DNA from 2 places in the Micromonospora ureilytica genome. Region 1 is predicted to be linked to the other one. Evidence: riboswitches for the same ligand, from Rfam matches in the RefSeq annotation. Region 1 holds a riboswitch; the other holds the start of a gene.
The links. Region 1 has a riboswitch for thiamine pyrophosphate ahead of IW248_RS32640 (ECF transporter S component). Riboswitches for the same ligand answer to the same signal wherever they lie in the genome.
Positions count from the first base shown of each region.

Region 1 (4,363 bases):
TCGGTCACCACGGCCAGGTAGTCCTCGGCACTCACCGTCATACGTCCTCCGTCGTTCGATTGCGGGCCAGCCAGCGAACCGCGAAGTCGACAGCCGCCCGCTGGCGCATCAACCTGCCGGTCCCGGTGCCCACCGGTCCGGTGCGTACCGCCCCGGTGGCCTCCAGGTCGTCGCCCAACACGGCGAAGTCGTCAGCGTCGAGCCGTACGTCCTGCCACCACGCCCAGTCCCGGCCACCGTCGGCGGTACGCACGGCGGCACCGAGCCGCTCCCGGGGCGCGCCGGGGCAGCGGTATTCGGCCAGGTGCAGCGAGGTGCTCACCGAGTGGTCCACGCCGAGCAGCAACACGTCGGCGTCCAGGTCGTAGAGGCGGGCCAGCGGGGAGCCCTCGCCGAGCATGTCCGCCAAGGTGTGCCCGGCAACCACCTGCTCGGCGGCCGGGCCGAGCGCGGCGAACGACACGTGCGGATGGGAGCTGCGCAGCGCACCGGGCCAGCCGCGGACCGTCTCGGCGAGCGCACCCATGAACCGGCTCGGTGTGACCGCCGGGTCGAAGCCCGGCATCTCCGAGCGGATCAGCGGCCACCAGTCCGCCGGCACCGGCGGCCTGCGCCATTGCGCCGGGTCGCTGTTGTCGGGCGTGTGGGTGGGCACGACGATCGTGCCGTCCGGGCCGAGCGCGTCGCGCAGGGCGAGGACCACCGCGTGCGGGCCGCCGCTGACGAAGCCCAGCGGACGCAGCGCGGCGTGTACCAGCAGTGTCGCGCCGGGGCGTACGCCCAGCACGCGCAGCTGCGCGGCGATCGAGCGACGGCTGCCCGGCCCGCTGGCGTCCACCACCACTCAGGCCGTCCCGCCGACTCGGGCCAGGATCGCCTCGGCGAGCGCGCCCGGCGCCGCGTCCGGGATCCAGTGACTCACCCCGGGCAGCTGCACGAAGCGGTAGTCCCCGGTGACGTTCTGCGCGCACGCCTCGGCGGCGGTCCGGCCGATGGCGACGTCCTTGTCACTCCAGACGTACGTGGTGGGCACCGCGACCGGGCCGACGCCGGCCAGGTCGGCGCGGGACATCGCCCGGTACCAGTTCAGCGCGGCAGTGAGCGCCCCCGGCTCACGCATCGGGTCGGCGTACCGGTTCACCCGGGACGTGTCGCCCACCCCGCCGAGCAGCTTGCGCAGCGCGGTGGCGTGCCACGCCAGCAGTACCTTCTCCGCCTTGTCGGGTTTGCGGAACAGCGCGATGTACGACGAGCGGGCCTTCTGTTGGGCGTCGGTGCTCAGGGCGTGCGCCATGGCCGCGGGATGAGGTACGGACACCGCGGTCAGCGTGTGCACCCGCTCGGGGTGCCGGGCGGCGACCGCCCACGCCACCACCGCGCCCAAGTCGTGGCCGACCAGGTGCACGGCGTCCAGCCCGAGCGCGTCGAGCACCGCCACCACGTCGGTGACGAGCTCGGGGATCCGGTAGTCGGCCACCGCCGTGGGCCGGGCGCCGGGCGAGTAACCACGCTGGTCCAGCGCGTACGTGCGCAGTCCACCCGCGTGCAGCGTCGGCACCACGTCGTCCCACTCGCCGCTGTGCTGGGGGAAACCGTGCAGCAACAGGACGGGTACGCCGTCCGGTGGGCCGCCCACGGTCACCTCGAACGTGAAGCCTCGCGCGTCAACCCGCATGATCGGAAGCGTACCCAGACGGCGGTGCGTCGGTCGCTCCCGCAGGTCAGGCGGATGCCCTGCTGGGCCCGCGACACTGGTCGGTGTTAGCGTCAGCGAGACAACTTCATATCCGACAGGGGAGCGCACAGCGCTGAGAGTGCGGGCACGCCCGCAGACCCTCGAACCTGATCTGGGTAATGCCAGCGCAGGGAGTTCGGTCGACCTCCAGCCGCGCCGCAGTCCGGTGCCACCGGACGCGGCGTGCGTCTTCTCCTGGTTCTCTTCACTTGAACTGGGAGCAAACCATGGACAACACCACCAAACGTTGGCGCACCATCGACATCGTGGTCGCTTCGGTGATCGCGGTCGCCTTCGGCGTCATCTTCTGGGCCTGGGGCCTGGTCTGGAGCGCCACCGAGGGCGCGTTCGCCTTCTTCCCGCCGGCGCAGACGCTGCTCTACGGCGTCTGGCTGATGCCGGCGGTGATCGGTGGGCTGGTCATCCGCAAGCCCGGCGCCGCACTCTACTGCGAGACCGTGGCCGCGGTCCTGTCCGCGCTGCTGGGCAGCCAGTGGGCCGGCACGGTGATCCCGCAGGGCATCGTGCAGGGCATCGGCGCCGAGCTGGCCTTCGCCGCCTTCCGGTACCGGTCGTTCCGGCTGCCGACCGCGGTGTTCGCCGGCGCGCTGACCGGCCTCAGCGCCGCGCTGTTCGACTTCTTCGTCTGGAACGTCGACTACGCGCTGACCGACTACCGCATCCCGTACGCGCTGCTCACCATCGTCAGCGCCACCGTGATCGCCGGCGCCGGCGGTTGGCTGCTCACCCGCGCCCTGGCCAACACCGGCGTCCTGGACCGCTTCCCCGCAGGCCGAAACCGCGCCCTGATCTAACCCCACCCACTCGCGTCGATCATGGGGTTGACGGGCGGATGGATCTTCCTAACCACCGTCAACCTCATGATCGACCGTGCAGGGTGGAGCCGGGGGGCGCGCGGGGGGCGCGCGGTGGGGTGGGAGGGGGTGGGTTGGTGGGCGGGGTTTTGCTGCGGGGGTTCGGGTGGCGGCACGCTGGGCGGCGCGCCTGGGCCGTTCGGGGGGTCGACCTGCGGGTTGAGGCTGGGGAGCGGGTTTTGCTTCTTGGGCCCTCCGGGGCCGGCAAGAGCACACTGCTCAGCGCGTTGGCCGGGCTGCTCCCCGAGGACTCCGGCGAGCAGGAGGGCACCGTCGAGATCGACGGGCTCGACCCGCGCAAGGGGCGGGAACGGGTCGGCATCGTCTTCCAGGACCCGGAAACCCAACTGGTGATGGCGCGCTGCGGCGACGACGTCGCGTTCGGGCTGGAGAACCGGGGAGTGCCGGCCGACGAGATCTGGCCCCGGGTGGACGAGGCGCTGCACCGGGTCGGCTTCCCGTACCCCCGGGACCGCCACACCGCGGCGCTCTCCGGCGGCGAACAGCAACGCCTCGCCCTGGCCGGCGCGCTGGCCCTGCGTCCCGCCCTGCTGCTGCTCGACGAGCCGACCGCCAACCTCGACCCGGCCGGGGCCGACCTGGTCCGGCACGCGGTGGCCGGCGCGTTGGACGCCGACACCACACTGATCCTTGTCGAACACCGGGTCGCCGAGGCGCTGCCGCTGGTCGACCGGGTCGTCGTACTGGAACCGGGTGGCGGCGTCCGCGCGGACGGCACGCCTGAGGCGGTCTTCGCCGCCCACGGTGCCGCCCTGGCCGCCGAGGGGGTCTGGGTGCCCGGTCACCCCATCGCGCCCCGAGCGGCCACCGCCGGCCCCGGGGAGCTGTTACTCACCGCCGACCGGCTCGGCCTGCCGCCCCGGCTGGGCTCTACCGATCTCGCGGTACGCGCTGGTGAGGCACTCGCCGTACGCGGACCGAACGGCGCCGGCAAGTCCACCCTGGCGTTGCTGCTCGGCGGTCTGCTCCGGCCGGGCAGCGGTCGGGTCACCGCGTCCGCCGAGTTGGCCGGCGCGGACCACCGCACTCCCCCGCACCGCTGGCGGGCGCCCGCGCTGGCCCGACGGATCGGGTCGGTCTTCCAGGATCCGGAGCACCAGTTCGTCACCAGCACGGTCTTCGACGAGCTGGCGCTCGGCCCGCGCCGCACCGGTCAACCCGAGACGGTCGTCAAGGAGACGGTGGCCGGCCTGTTGGACCGGCTGCGGTTGGCCCGGCTCGCCGCTGCCAACCCGTACACCCTCTCCGGTGGTGAGGCGCGGCGGCTGAGCGTGGCGACGGCCCTGGCCACCGCGCCACGCCTGCTGATCTGCGACGAACCCACCTTCGGCCAGGACCGGCGGACCTGGCAGGAGCTGGTCGACCTCTTCGCTGACCTGCGCGACGCCGGGCACGGCGTGGTCGCTGTCACCCACGACGCGGACTTCGTCGCCGCACTCGCCGACCGCACCGTCACTCTGCGACGCGCCACGGACGACCACCGATGATCAGCATCGAGCCGGTCGCCGCGCCGGACGCGCCGTTGGCCCGCCGCAACCCGGTGGCGAAGGTCGCCGCCGCACTGGTCTTCTCGTTCACCCTGTTGGCGACCCTGGACCCGGTGGCCCCGGCGATCGCCATCGCCCTCGAACTGGCAGTCCTGCCGCTCTTCGGCATCCGCTACCGGGTGCTGGCCCGACGGGCCTGGCCACTAATGCTCAGCGCCGCCGGCATCCTGGTCACCCTGGTGCTG
Region 1 covers NZ_JADOTX010000001.1:7,071,376-7,075,738, reverse strand. Annotated here, with positions in the region: gene IW248_RS32655 (sugar isomerase domain-containing protein) at 1-41, opposite strand, end outside; gene IW248_RS32650 (AAC(3) family N-acetyltransferase) at 38-844, opposite strand; gene IW248_RS32645 (alpha/beta fold hydrolase) at 845-1,675, opposite strand; TPP riboswitch at 1,783-1,887, shown strand; gene IW248_RS32640 (ECF transporter S component) at 1,963-2,550, shown strand; gene IW248_RS32635 (ABC transporter ATP-binding protein) at 2,688-4,118, shown strand; gene IW248_RS32630 (energy-coupling factor transporter transmembrane component T family protein) at 4,115-4,363, shown strand, end outside.

Region 2 (4,363 bases), 730 kb from region 1:
TCGCTGGTGTACGGCAGCACGGTGAAGCCGTCGGCGACCAACTCCTCGGCGGCGCGGAGCAGCTCCACCCCGTCGGGCAGGAGGGTTCGCTCGTCGCCGATCACCTCCAGCTTGACCCAGTCGGTGTCGAACGCGTCCCGGGCCAGCCGGGCCACCTTCACCGCCTCGGTCGCCGTGTGGCAGCCGGCGGTGTTCGGCAGCAGGCGTACGCCGCATCGGTCCAGCAGCTCCAGCAGCCCACCGGCGGAGCCCGGCGCCGTGCCCACCCGGCGCAGCGCCAGTGTGACCAGGTCGGTGCCGGACGCCCGGATCGCCTGCTCCAACACGTGCAGGTTCGCGGCGCCGCCGGTGCCAAGGATCAGGCGTGAGGTGAAGGTCTCCCCACCCAGTTCGAATGGCACGCCGCTCACCCGCCCTGCGCCGCGGTGAGCACCTCGACCCGGTCACCGTCGCGCAGCACCCGCGCCGGCCAGCCGGCCCGGGGCACCACCTCGCCGTTCACCGCGACCGCCACCCCACGCGGGTGCGGCACGACGTCGCGGACCAGATCCGCCACCGACGCGTCAGCGGCGACGCTGCGCCCGGTCCCGTTCACGGTCAACTCCACAGGTCCCCCTCCGTCGTGGCTTCAGGTCCGCCCGACGCGGCACCGCCGAAGCGGTCGGCCCGGAAAGGCGTGAGCAGCGGGTCGGGTACGCCGCCGAGCACCAGATCGGCGATCAGGTCGGCGGTGATCGGGGTCAGCACGATGCCGTGCCGGTGATGCCCGGTGGCGGCCAGGACGTCCGGCCGGTCGGGCAGCGGCCCGAGGATCGGCGCGTTGTCCGGGGTGCCCGGGCGCAGCCCGGCGATCGCCTCGACCAGGTCGTACTCGGCCAGTTCGGGCAGCAGGTCGACCCCGGCGCGCAGCAGCCGCTGCACAGCGCCTGCGGTGACAGTGGTGTCGGAGCGTTCCTCGACCGTCGCGCCGAGCACGACCTCGCCGTCGGCTCGGGGCACCAGGTAGACGTGCTCGCCGTCGGCGTACCCCCGGATCACGTGCCGGAAGCCCGGCGCGACGCCGTCGGGCGCGCGGAGTCGGAGGATCTGGCCCTTCACCGGCCGCACGGGCAGGCCGGTGAGCGCGGCGGCCCCGCAACCGGCGGCGACCACAGTGACCTCGGCGTCCACATCGGACAGGTGTCGGACCGGCCGCGGCACGAGCACCGCGCCAGTCCGCTGCGCGGCCGCGCGCAAGGCCGGCACCAGCAGCCGGGGGTCGACCTGGTGGTCGGTGGGCGCGAGGGCGCCGCCGCGCACCCGTGGGGCGAGCGCCGGTTCGCGGTCGCGCAGCTCGCTGGGGCGCAGCGGCGTCACGGGCAAACCCAAAGCCTGCTGGTACGCCCACAGCCGGCGCGCCTCGGCCAGGTCGTCGCCGGTGAGCCCGACCACCAGGGTGCCCTCGGTCCGGTAGCCGATCTGGCATCCGGTCAGCTCGGTCAGCTCGGCGGCGAACGCCGGCCAGCGGGCGGCTGACGCCAGCAGCAACCCGGTCAGCTGCCGCTCACCGAAGTACGCCTCGGCGACCGGGGAGAGCATGCCGGCGGCCACCGCCGACGCCCCCGAACCTGGTGCCGGATCGTGCACCTCCACCCGCAGCCCTCGCGCGGCGCAACGCCAGGCGATCGCCAGCCCGATCGGCCCCGCCCCCACCACTGCCACGTCCGGCCGGACCCGGTCGCTCGACGGCGGTGACGGGGACCGGCCGGTCAGCACGTCAGGGCCTCGATCAGCTCGGCGGTGGCCCGTGCCGGGTCAGCGGCGGCGGAGACGGCACCGACCACCGCCACCCCGTACGCCCCGGCGGCCCGCAGCGCCGGCACCCGGACGGCGGTCACTCCGCCGATCGCGATGACCGGAACGTCGACGGCGTCGACGACGGCGCGTACCCCGGCGGGCCCGATGGGATCCGGCAGGCCGGTCTTGGTGCTTGTGGTGTGGCACGGCCCGACGCCCAGGTAGCTGGCGCCCGCCGCGACGGCGTCGCTCGCCGGGCCCGGGGCGCGGGCGGTGGCGCCCAGCACGCCGGTGGGGCCGAGCACCCGGCGGGCGGCGGCGACCGGCAGATCGTCGGCGCCGACGTGCCCACCGGCGGCGCCCACCGCCAACGCCACGTGCAACCGGTCGTTGACCAGGCAGGTCGCCCCGTACGACGCGCAGAGCGCCAGCACCCGCCTGGTCAGGTCGTACGCCTCGCGGTCGGTGGCGGAGTCCTCGACCCGGACCTGCACCACCAGCTCGGCGTGGGCCACGGTGAGGGCGGCGCGAACCACGGCGAGCGGGTCGCGACCGGGTCGGGTGTCGGTGATGAGATGCAATCGCCCCAGGGACGGCACGGCAACGCTCCTCCCTGCGCCGGCATTACCCGGATCAGGTTCAACGGTCGGGGGCTGTCAGCCCCCCTCTCAGCCCGGTACACCGGGCTCCCGTGGGTTACTTGCGTGTCACCGTACGACAGATCCGCCGGCCTGCCAAGGCGCGGGGTCGGCGGCGGCCGACGACCGGGCCGCGCCAAAACGAGCTAGATCCAATGGGGCACTTCATACGGTCCTGTTCGGAATGTCGCCCCCCGTTGCAGAACCGTTACCCGTCCGCATCTTGCCCGACATCGAGCCAGCCGAATTAATTTGTTCAGCGATTCGACAAAATGTCGGTGGGGGCACCTTGGCAGGGTGTGACCACCGGCTCCATCAGGGACGGCCTTCGGCGAGCCGACTCCCGCGATCTCCGTCACTACGACACAGGAGGCGGCGTGTCCCGTTCTCGTCGTGCCCGTTTACCCATCACCGCAACCCTGATCTCCCTGGCCATGGCCTCGACCACCCTGTTCGGCGCGCCCGCCCAGGCGGCCGCCCAGGTCCCCCCACGGGATGCGAAAGCCGCAGCCCCGGTCAGCCAGGTGGCGCCGAAGGCGCCAAAGGCCGCAGCCGATCCCTTCTCCGTCCTCGTCTTCTCCAAGACCGCCGGCTTCCGGCACGACTCCATCCCCACCGGCATCGCCGCCATCCAACAGCTCGGCGTCGCCAACGGATTCACAGTTGACAACTCTGAGGACGGCGCCGCATTCAACGACGCCAACCTGGCGAAGTACAAGGCCGTGATCTGGCTCTCCACCACCGGTGACGTGCTCAACGCCGACCAGCAGGCGGCGTTCGAGCGCTACGTGAAGGCCGGCGGCGGTTACGTCGGCATCCACGCCGCGTCGGACACCGAGTACAGCTGGGCCTGGTACGGCGACCTGGTCGGCGCGTACTTCGCCAACCACCCGCAGAACCAGCAGGCCACGGTCAAGGTGGAGGACCACGCCCATCCGTCCACTGCCGGTTTGCCGGACCGCTGGTCCCGGTTCGACGAGTGGTACAACTACCAGACCAACCCCCGGCCGGACGTACACGTGCTGGCCAGCCTGGACGAGAAGAGCTACACCCCCGGCGCCGGCGCGATGGGTGCGGACCACCCGGTCGCCTGGTGTCAGGACTACGACGGTGGCCGATCCTGGTACACGGGCCTGGGGCACACCCGGGAGTCGTACGCCGAGCCCGAGTTCCTCTCCCACCTGCTCGGCGGCATCCGCACCGCGGCAGGTGTCGAGAACGCCGACTGCGGCGCCTCGAAGACCTCGAACTTCGAGAAGGTCACGCTGGACAGCAACACCAGCAACCCGATGGAGTTGGACATCGCCCCCGACGGGCGGGTGTTCTACATCGAGCGCGACGGTCGCGTGCAGATCGTGAAGCCGGACACCGGCAACACCGTCACCGCCGTCGACCTGGACGTCTTCACCGGTAACGAGGACGGCCTCATCGGCATCCGGCTCGATCCGGACTTCGCCACCAACAACTGGGTGTACCTGTACTACGCCCCGAACGACGGGGTCACCCGCAACCTGCTGTCCCGTTTCACGGTGACCGGGGACACCATCAACCTGGCCAGCGAGAAGCAGGTGCTGCGGGTCGACACCCAACGCAACACCTGCTGCCACGCCGGCGGCAGCATGACGTTCGACGGCGACGGCAACCTCTACCTGGCCACCGGTGACAACACCAACCCGTTCGAGTCGAACTCGTACTCGCCGCTCGACGAGCGGTCGGGCCGCCAGGACTACGACGCGCAGCGCACCTCAGCCAATACGAACGACCTGCGCGGCAAGGTGATCCGGATCCACCCGGAGGACGACGGGACGTACACCGTTCCGGCGGGCAACCTCTTCGCGGCGGGCACCGAGAAGACCCGCCCCGAGATCTACGCGATGGGCTTCCGCAACCCGTTCCGGATCGGCACCGACCCGAAGACCAACACGCTGTACGTCGGCGACTACGGGCCG
Region 2 covers NZ_JADOTX010000001.1:6,339,581-6,343,943, reverse strand. Annotated here, with positions in the region: gene IW248_RS29190 (thiazole synthase) at 1-410, opposite strand, end outside; gene thiS (sulfur carrier protein ThiS) at 407-607, opposite strand; gene thiO (glycine oxidase ThiO) at 598-1,752, opposite strand; gene thiE (thiamine phosphate synthase) at 1,749-2,375, opposite strand; TPP riboswitch at 2,370-2,479, opposite strand; gene IW248_RS29170 (ThuA domain-containing protein) at 2,849-4,363, shown strand, end outside.
Region 2: it holds a riboswitch for thiamine pyrophosphate, as region 1 does, so the genes downstream of both, thiE (thiamine phosphate synthase) here and IW248_RS32640 (ECF transporter S component) in region 1, are expected to answer to the same signal.